Sinorhizobium meliloti: one gene and its partner. The protein of the gene in region 1 binds, or shares a complex with, the protein of each later gene. Links are inferred from orthologs where the notes say so. Each region holds a gene or a part of one and is shown in the gene's direction. Other genes may lie near its edges.

Evidence for each region.
Region 2: the proteins of uvrA (region 1) and mfd are in contact, whole or in part, in a crystal structure (PDB 4DFC), measured with the Escherichia coli proteins. The link is inferred for Sinorhizobium meliloti from one-to-one orthologs.

The regions. Positions count from the first base shown.
Region 1 is NZ_JAGIOS010000001.1:3,499,371-3,504,924, forward strand. What follows is about bases 605-4,096. They hold uvrA (excinuclease ABC subunit UvrA), read left to right. Parts: upstream 605-974; coding sequence 975-3,896; downstream 3,897-4,096. Other genes in these bases: JOH52_RS17040 (single-stranded DNA-binding protein), read right to left, coding at 605-688; JOH52_RS17050 (DUF72 domain-containing protein), read left to right, coding at 3,986-4,096. Also shown: JOH52_RS17035 (MarC family protein), read left to right, coding at 1-98; more of JOH52_RS17040, read right to left, coding at 164-604; more of JOH52_RS17050, read left to right, coding at 4,097-4,789. UniProt on the Escherichia coli protein: The UvrABC repair system catalyzes the recognition and processing of DNA lesions. UvrA is an ATPase and a DNA-binding protein. A damage recognition complex composed of 2 UvrA and 2 UvrB subunits scans DNA for abnormalities.
Region 2 is NZ_JAGIOS010000001.1:3,345,797-3,351,876, forward strand. Bases 1,291-5,308 are described here. They hold mfd (transcription-repair coupling factor), read left to right. Parts: upstream 1,291-1,592; coding sequence 1,593-5,108; downstream 5,109-5,308. Other genes in these bases: JOH52_RS16185 (FAD assembly factor SdhE), read left to right, coding at 1,291-1,590. Outside these bases: ATP-dependent DNA helicase RecG, read right to left, coding at 1-1,168; more of JOH52_RS16185, read left to right, coding at 1,285-1,290; JOH52_RS16195 (hypothetical protein), read right to left, coding at 5,508-5,726; xth (exodeoxyribonuclease III), read right to left, coding at 5,723-6,080. UniProt on the Escherichia coli protein: Couples transcription and DNA repair by recognizing RNA polymerase (RNAP) stalled at DNA lesions. Mediates ATP-dependent release of RNAP and its truncated transcript from the DNA, and recruitment of nucleotide excision repair machinery to the damaged site.

The DNA.
Region 1 (5,554 bases):
CCGGCCGGGCGATCCTCACCCGCCTCCTCGGCGTCATCCTTGCGGCACTCGCCGTTCAATTCGTCGTGGACGGCGTGCGTTCGGCGTTTCAGGTCTGAACGCACAACGAGAACGGCCCGCAACGAAGCGGGCCGGATGGTCTCGGACTGGCTGGCGCAGTCGATCAGAACGGAATGTCGTCGTCGAGATCGCGCGAGAAGTTGCCGCCCTGGTTCGGCTGGTTCGATTGACCGCCCGACCGGGCGCCGCCCGAGGAGGGCCGCGACTGATCGTATTCCTCGTAGCCGCCACCGCCGTAGTCGCTGCCGCCGCGACCTGCGCCGCCGCCCTCGCCTCCGCGACCGTCAAGCATCGTCAGGGTCGAGTTGAAGCCCTGAAGGACGACCTCGGTCGAATAGCGGTCATTGCCGGTCTGATCCTGCCACTTGCGCGTCTGCAGCTGGCCTTCGATGTAGAGCTTGGCGCCTTTCTTCACATATTGTTCGACGACCTTGCAGAGGCCTTCGTTGAAGACGACGACCGTGTGCCACTCCGTCTTCTCGCGGCGCTCGCCCGAATTACGGTCGCGCCAGGTCTCGGATGTGGCAATTCTGAGGTTGGCGATCGGCCGGCCGTCCTGCGTGCGCCGGATTTCCGGGTCGGCCCCGACGTTTCCGATCAAGATCACCTTGTTGACGCTACCAGCCATATCGCTTTTCCCGTTCTTGCCGCCGGACCGCTCGGCCGGCTCTCCAATGTCTCATGAGCAAACACCTTAACGGGCCGCCGCCGCCGATACGCCCCGTATCGCGCATAATCCACAGCTGATTTGGCGTGGATATGGCAGAGTTTGTTCTTTTTTTGTTCTAGTATTCCTCTATGATCCTGTCAACCGAATCGCAATTGAGCCGCCTCTTTTGCCGATTGCGCCTCGACATGGGCGCGGCCGTCATTACATAGGGGGCTTTCAACCGACATACAAAGCTGGCCTTCCGATGAGCGAACTCAAGACCATCTCCATTCGCGGCGCTCGCGAGCACAATCTCAAGGGCATCGACCTTGATCTGCCGCGCAACAAGCTGATCGTGATGACCGGCCTTTCGGGCTCCGGCAAATCGTCGCTCGCCTTCGACACGATCTACGCCGAGGGCCAGCGGCGCTATGTCGAGAGCCTCTCGGCCTATGCGCGCCAGTTCCTGGAAATGATGCAGAAGCCCGACGTCGATCAGATCGACGGGCTCTCGCCGGCGATCTCGATCGAGCAGAAGACCACGTCGCGCAACCCGCGTTCGACTGTCGGAACCGTTACCGAGATCTACGACTATCTGCGCCTGCTCTTCGCGCGCGTCGGCGTGCCCTATTCTCCCGCCACAGGCCTGCCGATCGAAAGCCAGACGGTCAGCCAGATGGTCGACCGGGTGCTGGAGTTCGGCGAGGGGACGCGCCTCTACATGCTGGCCCCGCTCGTGCGCGGGCGCAAGGGCGAGTACAGGAAAGAGCTCGCCGAGTTGATGAAGAAGGGCTTCCAGCGCGTAAAGGTAGACGGGCAATTTTACGAGATTGCCGACGTGCCGGCGCTCGACAAGAAGTACAAGCACGACATCGACGTGGTCGTCGACCGTGTCGTGGTGCGGCCCGATATCGGAACCCGTCTCGCCGACAGTATCGAAACCTGTCTTACGCTCGCCGACGGCTTGGCGATCGCCGAATTCGCCGACCGCCCCCTGCCTCCGGAAGAGACCTCCGCCGGCGGCTCGGCCAACAAGTCGCTGAACGAAACGCATGAGCGGGTGCTGTTTTCCGAGAAGTTCGCCTGTCCCGTCTCGGGTTTCACCATTCCCGAGATCGAACCGCGGCTTTTCTCCTTCAACAATCCCTTCGGAGCCTGCACGACCTGCGACGGGCTGGGCAGCCAGCAGAAGATCGACGAGGCGCTGATCGTTCCGGAGCCGAACCGCACCCTCAGGGACGGCGCCATTGCACCCTGGGCGAAATCCACGTCGCCCTACTACAACCAGACGCTCGAGGCCCTCGGCACGGTTTTCGGCTTCAAGCTCGGCAGCCGCTGGAGCGAGCTTTCCGAGGAAGCACAGGAAGCTATTCTCCACGGAACGAAGGACAAGATCACCTTCCACTATCAGGACGGCGCCCGATCCTACAACACGACGAAGACGTTCGAGGGCATCGTGCCGAATCTCGAACGCCGCTGGAAGGAGACCGACAGCGCCTGGGCGCGCGAGGAGATCGAGCGCTATATGTCGGCGGCCCCCTGCCCCGCCTGTGCCGGTTACCGGCTGAAACCGGAAGCGCTTGCCGTCAAGATCCACGCGCTGCATATCGGCGAGGTCTCCGAAATGTCGATCCGCGCCGCACGCGACTGGTTCGAGGTCTTGCCCGAGCATCTCAGCACGAAGCAGAACGAGATCGCCGTGCGCATCCTCAAGGAGATCCGCGAGCGCCTGCGATTCCTGAACGACGTCGGCCTCGAGTATTTGAGCCTTTCGCGCAATTCCGGCACGCTTTCGGGCGGCGAAAGCCAGCGCATCCGGCTCGCGTCGCAGATCGGCTCAGGGCTGACGGGTGTTCTCTACGTTCTCGACGAGCCCTCGATCGGCCTGCACCAGCGCGACAATGCCCGCCTCCTGGATACGCTGCGGCATCTGCGCGACATCGGCAACACGGTCATCGTCGTGGAGCATGACGAAGATGCGATCCTGACGGCCGATTATGTCGTCGACATCGGCCCGGCGGCCGGCATTCACGGTGGCGAGGTCATTGCGGAAGGGACCCCTTCCGATATCATGTCCAATCCGAAGTCGTTGACGGGGAAATATCTCTCCGGCGAGCTTTCCGTTGCCGTGCCCGGCGAACGGCGCAAACCGAAGAAGAAAAAGGAAGTCACCGTCGTCGGCGCGCGTGCCAACAATCTGAAGAACGTGACCGCGTCGATCCCGCTCGGTGTCTTCACCGCCGTCACCGGCGTATCGGGCGGGGGCAAGTCCACCTTCCTGATCGAGACGCTCTACAAGGCTGCCGCCCGCCGCGTCATGGGCGCGCGCGAAAATCCGGCCGAACACGACCGCATCGACGGCTTCGAGCATATCGACAAGGTGATCGACATCGACCAGTCGCCGATCGGGCGCACGCCGCGCTCCAACCCGGCGACCTATACCGGAGCCTTCACGCCCATTCGCGACTGGTTTGCCGGGTTGCCGGAAGCAAAGGCGCGCGGCTACCAGCCGGGCCGCTTCTCCTTCAACGTCAAGGGCGGCCGCTGCGAGGCCTGCCAGGGCGACGGCGTCATCAAGATCGAGATGCACTTCCTGCCGGATGTCTACGTCACCTGCGACGTCTGTCACGGCAAGCGCTACAATCGCGAGACGCTGGACGTTCACTTCAAGGGCAAGTCGATCGCCGATGTGCTCGACATGACGGTGGAGGAAGGCGTCGAGTTCTTCGCGGCCGTTCCGGCGGTGCGCGACAAGCTGGTGACACTGAACCAGGTGGGCCTCGGCTATATCAAGATCGGCCAGCAGGCGAACACACTTTCAGGCGGCGAGGCCCAGCGCGTCAAGCTCGCCAAGGAGCTGTCGAAACGCTCAACCGGGCGCACGCTCTATATTCTGGACGAGCCGACAACCGGCTTGCATTTCCACGACGTAGCCAAGCTTCTTGAAGTTCTGCATGAGCTCGTCAATCAGGGTAATTCCGTGGTGGTCATCGAGCACAATCTCGAAGTCATCAAGACGGCCGACTGGATCATCGACTTCGGCCCGGAAGGCGGCGACGGCGGTGGCGAGGTCATTGCGCAAGGGACGCCGGAAGAGGTCGTGAAGGAGCCGCGCTCCTATACCGGCCAGTTCCTGAAGGAGCTTCTGGAGCGCCGGCCGGTGAAGAAGGTGGTTGCGGCGGAGTGATGCGTGGCCTCCTGAAAGCGGGTGGCGTCTCTGATTCGCCCCGGCTACAGCGGTTTTGCGTGTCTGAGTGAGCATCGAGGAGGAAGAGGATGGCAGATTCGGGACAGATCCGTGTCGGCATCGGCGGATGGAACTTCGAACCCTGGGAAGGCACCTTCTATCCGGACGATCTTCCGAAAAAGCGGCAGCTCGAATTCGCCGGCAAGGAATTGCGGACGATCGAGGTCAACGGCACCTATTACAGCTCACAGAAGCCGGCGACTTTTGCCAAGTGGGCGGCGGAGGTTCCCGACGGCTTCATTTTTTCGCTGAAGGCCAGCCGCTTCGTGACAAATCGCAGGGTCCTGTCCGAAGCCGGTGAATCCATGGAGCGGTTCCTGACGCAGGGGCTGACGGAACTCGGCGACCGCCTCGGTCCCATCCTCTGGCAGTTCGCGCCGACCAAGAAATTCGATGCGGAGGATTTCGAGGGATTCCTGAAGCTCCTGCCGGAAAAGCAGGACGGCCTGAAGCTCCGCCACGTGGTCGAAGTCCGCAACCCCAGCTTCCAGGTTCCGGACTTCGTCAAGCTCATTGAAAAATACAAGGTTGCCGTCGTTCTCGCCGAGCATGCGGACTACCCGATGATCGCCGATGTCACGGGTGATTTCGTCTATGCACGGCTGCAGAAGGGCAGCGACGAGGTGAAGACCTGCTATCCGCCGAAAGATCTCGATCGCTGGGCCGAGCGGCTGAAGACCTTTGCCGCCGGCGGTGAGCCGGACGACCTGGAGAAAGCTGCGCCGGAACGCCAGCCCGAGATGGCACCCCGCGACGTCTTTGCCTTCTTCATCACCTCAGGCAAGGTCAACGCTCCCAACGGCGCTAGGGAACTGCAGAAACGCGTGGGCTAAGGCCTGTTGAGATTCGGGATTCCCGCCGCGGCTTGTTTGATTACCTCATCCCTGTGCTCGTCACAGGGATCCAGCCAGACCAAGTCCTTGGGCTGAAAGAACGCTTTCCGCGCCGCAGACGCGGCGCTGCTGGATCTCTGTGACAAGCACAGAGATGAGGCAGGAGAGATTGCAGTCCTCCGATACGTTTCCTGAACCTAGGCGCCCCGCAACTAAAATCGTTAACGTGATCGATTCTAATGAGTTAAGACGCGGGGTGCGGGCGCCAGGGGAGTCCCAACGTCGCCCCTCCGAATCACCAAAACGGGCCGCATCACACACCCACCTGATTCGCAATCGCGAGTAGCGCTAGGCCGCGTCTTGTACCCGCTTTTTCATCCATAAAAATTTGAATTTGGGCCTGCCGCTAGCTCATCTTCGCAGGCAAGCGGTGGAAGTCCCTGTTTTTCAACGGATTGATCGATGTCCCCGTTTTCCACAGTCGACCCACACAAGATATAGCGCTCAAACTTCCGTCACAAACCACCCCTTGACGCCCCGAGGCGATTCACGGTTAATGGATTTCACGTTGCGACGGCGGCGGACCGGGAAGTTCAGAGGCCGGTTCACACCCCCAAATCGTCGGTTCCGACATGCGGCCCGGGCGGATGACCCCGAGCGGCTGCAGTGGCGGAATTTTGCGCGAAATTTGGGTCGCTCAAGCGGCATTTCGAGCTGGCGTAAAGAGCCTGTTAATACTATATTTAGTGTTTGCAGCCAGCATCA
Region 2 (6,080 bases), 150 kb from region 1 along the record:
CGTCCTGGAAGAGTGCGTGCGTGCCGATGACCAGCTGCGTCTCGCCGGAGGCAATGCGTTCCAGTATCGCGTCCCGTTCCTTGCCCTTCGTCCTGCCGGTCAGGATATCGATCGTGATGCCCGCCGGCGCGGCCATCCTCGAAAGCGTGGCGTGGTGCTGCCGCGCGAGAATTTCCGTCGGCGCCATCAGCACCGCCTGGCCGCCGGATTCCACCGCCGCCAGCATCGCCATCAAGGCCACGGCCGTCTTGCCGGAGCCGACGTCCCCCTGCAGCAGCCGCAGCATGCGGTCGGCTCCGGACATGTCGGCAAGGATCTCGTCGACGGCCGCCGACTGGCTGTTCGTCAAGGAGAAGGGCAGGGCTGCGATTACCGGACCGCTCAACCGGCCGGTCGGATGAATCGGCGTACCGGCGACCTTGCGCAATCGCTGGCGAACGAGGGAGAGCGAAAGCTGCCCCGCCAGGAACTCGTCATAGGCGATCCGGCGGCGCGCCGGCGCCTGCGCATCTATATCGGTTTCGTCCCGCGGTTCGTGCAGGCGCTGGAAGCTTTCTTTGGCGCTCTTGAAGCCCTGTTGGCGCAGAAGTGCCTCATCCAGCCACTCCGGCAGGTCCGGGACGCGCGCCACTGCCGCCTCGATCGACTTGCGAAGGGGCCTCGAGGTCAGGCCTGCCGTCAGCCCGTAGACAGGCTCGACGAGCGGCATGTTCTCCGATTCGGCCGCACGGACCATGTAGTCGGGGTGGACCATGGAAGCCCGCCGGTTGAACCAGTCCACCTTGCCGCTGACGATCACCGTCTCATCGATGGGCAGGGCCTTCTCGAGCCAGTTCCCCCTGACGCGGAAGAAGGTGAGCGCCAGTTCGCCGGTCTCGTCGTGGAGAAAGACGCGATAGGGCACGTTCGATCTGCCACTGGGTGCCGGCTGGTGCCGGTCTACCCGGCCCGTGATGGTAACGATCGCACCGTTTGGAGCATGGGCAATGCCGGGCTGGCGGCGACGATCGATCAGCGAATGAGGGATATGGAACAGGAGATCGACGACGCGGCAGTCTTCAACCGTCTCGCGCCCGAGCAGGCGCGCGTAAAGTTCGCCGGTCTTCGGGCCGATGCCGGGCAATGTGTCGAGGGGCGAAAACAGCGGATCGAGCAGGGCAGGGCGCATAGCAATGAAATTGCGACGATAATTCCGGCTTTGGCAAGGCTGACAACCTGCTTTCCAGCGTTTATAGAGCCCATGATCTCGATCCGCAGAGCGGCGGAGAGCAGGAAGGACATCCCATGACCGGCATTTCGCGCACGAGCGCCGATCTCGACCCGCGTCGGCGCAGGATTCTCTTCCGCGCGTGGCACCGCGGCATTCGGGAGATGGACCTGATCCTCGGCCAGTTCGCCGAGGCGGAGCTCGCCACCTTGTCCGAAGCGGAGCTCGACGAACTCGAAGCGATCATGGGGGAGGAGGACAACGACCTCGTCCGCTGGATCACCGGAGAAAAACCGCTGCCCGAGCGTTATGCGACGGAACTCTTCTTCCGCATCGCTGCCTATCGCCCGGATTTCGACCCGGTTCGCCACGAAACGAAGTAGACATGACGATGATACCTGGCTTCGACCCTAGGAAGATTCTTGCGGCGACGCGGGAAATTACGATCGGCCCGGTGCCCACGGGTGCCGAGGCGCTCGTTCTCGCCGAACTGGCCCGGGCCGGGGCCCCCGTCGCCTATATCCTCTCCGATGGCCAGAAGGTCGCTGACCTCGAACAGGTGCTCGGTTTCGTCGCTCCCGATATCCCGGTCCTGACGCTGCCGGGTTGGGACTGCCTGCCTTACGACCGGGTCTCGCCGAGCGCCGACACCTCGGCGCGCAGGCTTGCCGCGCTGAGCGCGTTGATCGCCCACCGCAGGAAACCGCATCCGGCGATCGTGCTCGTCACCATCAATGCAGCGCTGCAAAGGATCTCGCCGCAGGATGTGATCGAAAGCCTCGCCTTCACGGCACGGCCCGGCAACCAGATCCGCATGGACGACCTTGCCGCCCGGCTGGAGCGAAACGGCTTCGAACGGGTCCCGACCGTGCGCGAGATGGGCGAATTCGCCGTACGGGGAGGCATCCTCGATGTCTATGTACCCGGCAGCGGCGAGCCTTTGCGCCTCGACTTCTTCGGCGACACGCTCGAGGCGATCCGCTCCTTCGATCCCGCAAGCCAGCGCACGATCGGGCAGGTCCGGTCCCTCGACCTCAATCCGATGAGCGAGGTATCCCTGACGCCCGAGACGATCAGCCACTTCCGAAAGCAGTATCTTTCTCTCTTCGGAGCGGCGACGCGCGACGATGCGCTTTATCAGGCCGTGTCGGAGGGACGGCGCTATGCCGGCATGGAGCATTGGCTGCCGCTTTTCTACGATCGGCTCGAAACGGTCTTCGACTATCTCGACGGCTTTCGCATCGTCACCGACCATCTGGCGCGCGAGGCCGCGGCAGAGCGCTCGAAGCTCGTTCTCGACTATTACGACGCACGCCTCGCCTCGGCTTCGCCGGGCAAGTCTCAGGTCACCCAGGGCACGCCCTACAAGCCCGTGCCGCCGGACATGCTCTATCTCACTGCGAAAGGCTTCGGCGAAGCCCTGAATGATCTCAATGCGGTCCGCCTTTCGCCCTTTACCGAACACGAGGGCGAAGCCCGCCAGGTCGTGAACATCGAAGCGCGTCAGGGCCTGCGTTGGGCCAAACCGGCGGGCGAGGCCGACAACGACGGCACGCGCACCAATGTTTTCGATCAGGCCGTGAAGCATATCGCCGAGAAGCGGGCAAAAGGCGCAAAGGTCATCGTGTCCGGCTGGACGGAGGGCTCGCTCGACCGGCTGCTTCAGGTTCTGGCCGAGCATGGTCTCGCCAATATCCGTCCGGTCAAGGCGCTCTCGGATATCGGTTCGCTCAAGCCGGGGGAGGCCGCATCCGCGGTTCTCAGCCTCGAAGCGGGATTCGAGACCGGCGACCTCGTCGTCATCGGCGAGCAGGACATTCTCGGCGACCGTCTGGTTCGCCGCTCCAAGCGGCGCAAGCGCGGCGCGGATTTCATCGCCGAAGTGACCGGCCTCGACGAGGGCAGTTATGTCGTACACGCCGAGCACGGTATCGGGCGCTTCGTCGGCCTCAGGACGATCGAGGCCGCCGGCGCACCGCATGACTGCCTCGAGCTCGTCTATGCGGACGATGCCAAGCTGTTCCTGCCGGTGGAAAATATCGAGCTTCTGTCGCGCTACGGCTCGGAAGGAACCGATGCTGTCCTCGACAAGCTCGGCGGCGTCGCCTGGCAGGCGCGCAAGGCCAAGCTCAAGAAACGGCTGCTCGACATGGCCGGCGGCCTCATCCGCATCGCTGCCGAAAGACATACGCGCCATGCGCCGGTCCTTGCGGCGCAGGACGGGGTCTATGACGAGTTCGCCGCCCGCTTCCCCTATGACGAGACCGAGGACCAATTGAACTCGATCGATGCCGTCCGCGACGATCTCGGCCGCGGCCGGCCCATGGACCGCCTCGTGTGCGGCGATGTCGGCTTCGGCAAGACAGAGGTGGCGCTGCGTGCCGCCTTCATCGCGGCGATGAACGGCGTGCAGGTCGCCGTGGTGGTGCCGACGACCCTGCTTGCGAGGCAGCACTTCAAGACCTTCTCCGATCGTTTCCGCGGCTTGCCGATACGGATACAGCAGGCCTCACGGCTGGTCGGCTCGAAGGATCTGGCGCTCACGAAGAAAGAGGTCGCCGAAGGCAAGACGGACATCGTAGTGGGCACGCACGCGCTGCTCGGCTCGTCGATCAAATTCGCCAATCTCGGCCTGCTCATCATCGATGAGGAGCAGCATTTCGGTGTCAAGCACAAGGAACGCCTGAAAGAGCTGAAGACCGATGTGCACGTCCTCACGCTCTCGGCGACGCCCATTCCGCGGACGCTGCAGCTTGCCCTCACCGGAGTGCGCGAATTGTCGCTGATCACGACGCCGCCGGTCGACCGCATGGCGGTGCGAACCTTCATTTCGCCCTTCGATGCTTTGGTGATCCGAGAGACGCTGATGCGCGAGCACTACCGCGGCGGCCAGAGCTTCTATGTCTGTCCGCGCGTGAGCGATCTTCCGGAAATCCACGATTTCCTGAAATCCGACGTGCCGGAACTGAAGGTTGCCGTGGCGCACGGGCAAATGCCGGCGACCGAGCTCGAAGATATCATGAACGCCTTCTACGAGGGGCGCTACGATGTGCTCCTCTCGACGACGATCGTAGAGTCCGGTCTCGACGTGCCGACCGCCAACACCCTGATCGTGCATCGTGCCGATATGTTCGGCCTCGCCCAGCTCTATCAGCTGCGCGGTCGGGTAGGGCGCTCCAAGGTCCGCGCCTTCGCGCTCTTCACCCTTCCCGTCAACAAGACGTTGACCGGGCCGGCGGAACGGCGCCTCAAGGTTCTCCAGTCGCTTGATACGCTTGGAGCCGGGTTCCAGCTCGCCAGCCACGACCTCGACATCCGCGGAGCGGGCAACCTGCTCGGCGAGGAGCAGTCCGGTCACATCAAGGAGGTCGGCTTCGAGCTCTACCAGCAGATGCTGGAGGAGGCGGTCGCCGAGCTCAAGGGCGAAGAGGAGATCCACGATACCGGCTGGTCGCCGCAGATATCGGTCGGAACGCCGGTGATGATCCCCGAAGAGTATGTGCCGGACCTCAATCTGCGGCTCGGCCTTTATCGGCGCCTGGGTGAACTGACCGACCTCAAGGAGATCGACGGCTTCGGTGCGGAGCTGATCGACCGTTTCGGGCCGCTGCCGACGGAGGTGCAGCACCTCCTGAAAATCGTCTACGTCAAGTCGCTCTGCCGCACGGCGAATGTCGAAAAGCTCGATGCGGGGCCGAAGGGCGTCGTGGTCCAGTTCCGCAACAAGGAATTTCCCAATCCCGCCGCGCTCGTGGGCTACATCGCGAAACAGGGAACAGTCGCCAAGATCCGCCCGGACCAGAGCATTTTCTTCCAGCGCGAGCTCGCAACTCCGGAAAAACGCCTTTCCGGCGCCGCGATGGTGATGACGCAGCTTGCAGCGCTCGCAAAGGCCGGTTGAGATACATCTTGAGTTTCTGGCGGCAGCTGCGAGATCGCTGATGGCGTTGAAGCTCTGGCCGGTTTTGTCGGCGCGGAGGTCGGTGCGGACAAGGTTGCCGAGCGCGTCGGTCAGAGCGGGGAGGACTGCAATCTCTCCTTCTCATCTCTGTGCTTGTCCCAGAGATGAGAGCAGCGCCGCGTCCGTGGCGCGGGGAAGAGTTCTTCCAGCCCAATAACTTGGGCTGGCTGGATTCCTGTGACGAGCACAGGAATGAGGAGATCAAACAAGCCGCGGCGGGTATCCCGAATTTCAACAGAATCCGCCGCGTGCTGCTGCGTCAGATCGCGATCACCAACTTCATAAACCCGTGCTGACCGGCGACACCGTGCCGGACCATTCTCGAAGTCTCGTTCACCCTTAGTCGGCGGCGGGCCAATTGTTGGACGGTTCTTCGATGACCTGCTCGCTGATGTCGTCGGCGGGATCAGGGTCTCGTTCGTAGGCGAGCCGAAGCTGTCCAATCTCGTCAAGAATGGCGGCGTAGACATCCCGTTGGCGCGCGCCGGCAACGACAGCGGCGTCGACCAGTTTTTCCAGTTCGAGGCGCAGCTCGGCGCGCCAATCATTCATCGTCATTGATCTTCCTCCGCAGGTCCATCCGACAGTTCGATCCAGGCCGGTGCGTGATCGCTCGTGTGCTCCCATCCCCGGACATGCCTGTCGACCCCCGCAGCCGAAAGCCTCAAGGTGACATGCGGGCTGAGCAGGAGGTGATCGATGCGAAGGCCGGCATCCCGCGCGAAGGCATTTCGGAAGTAGTCCCAAAAGGTGTAGACGCGTTCCCCGGGGTGAAGCTGCCGGAGGGCATCCGTCCAGCCCTGTTCAAGCAGGCGATGATAAGCGTCTCTGACCTCGATGCGGAACAGCGCGTCGTTCACCCAACGCTCCGGTTTGTAGACATCGAGTTCTGTCGGCATGACGTTGTAGTCG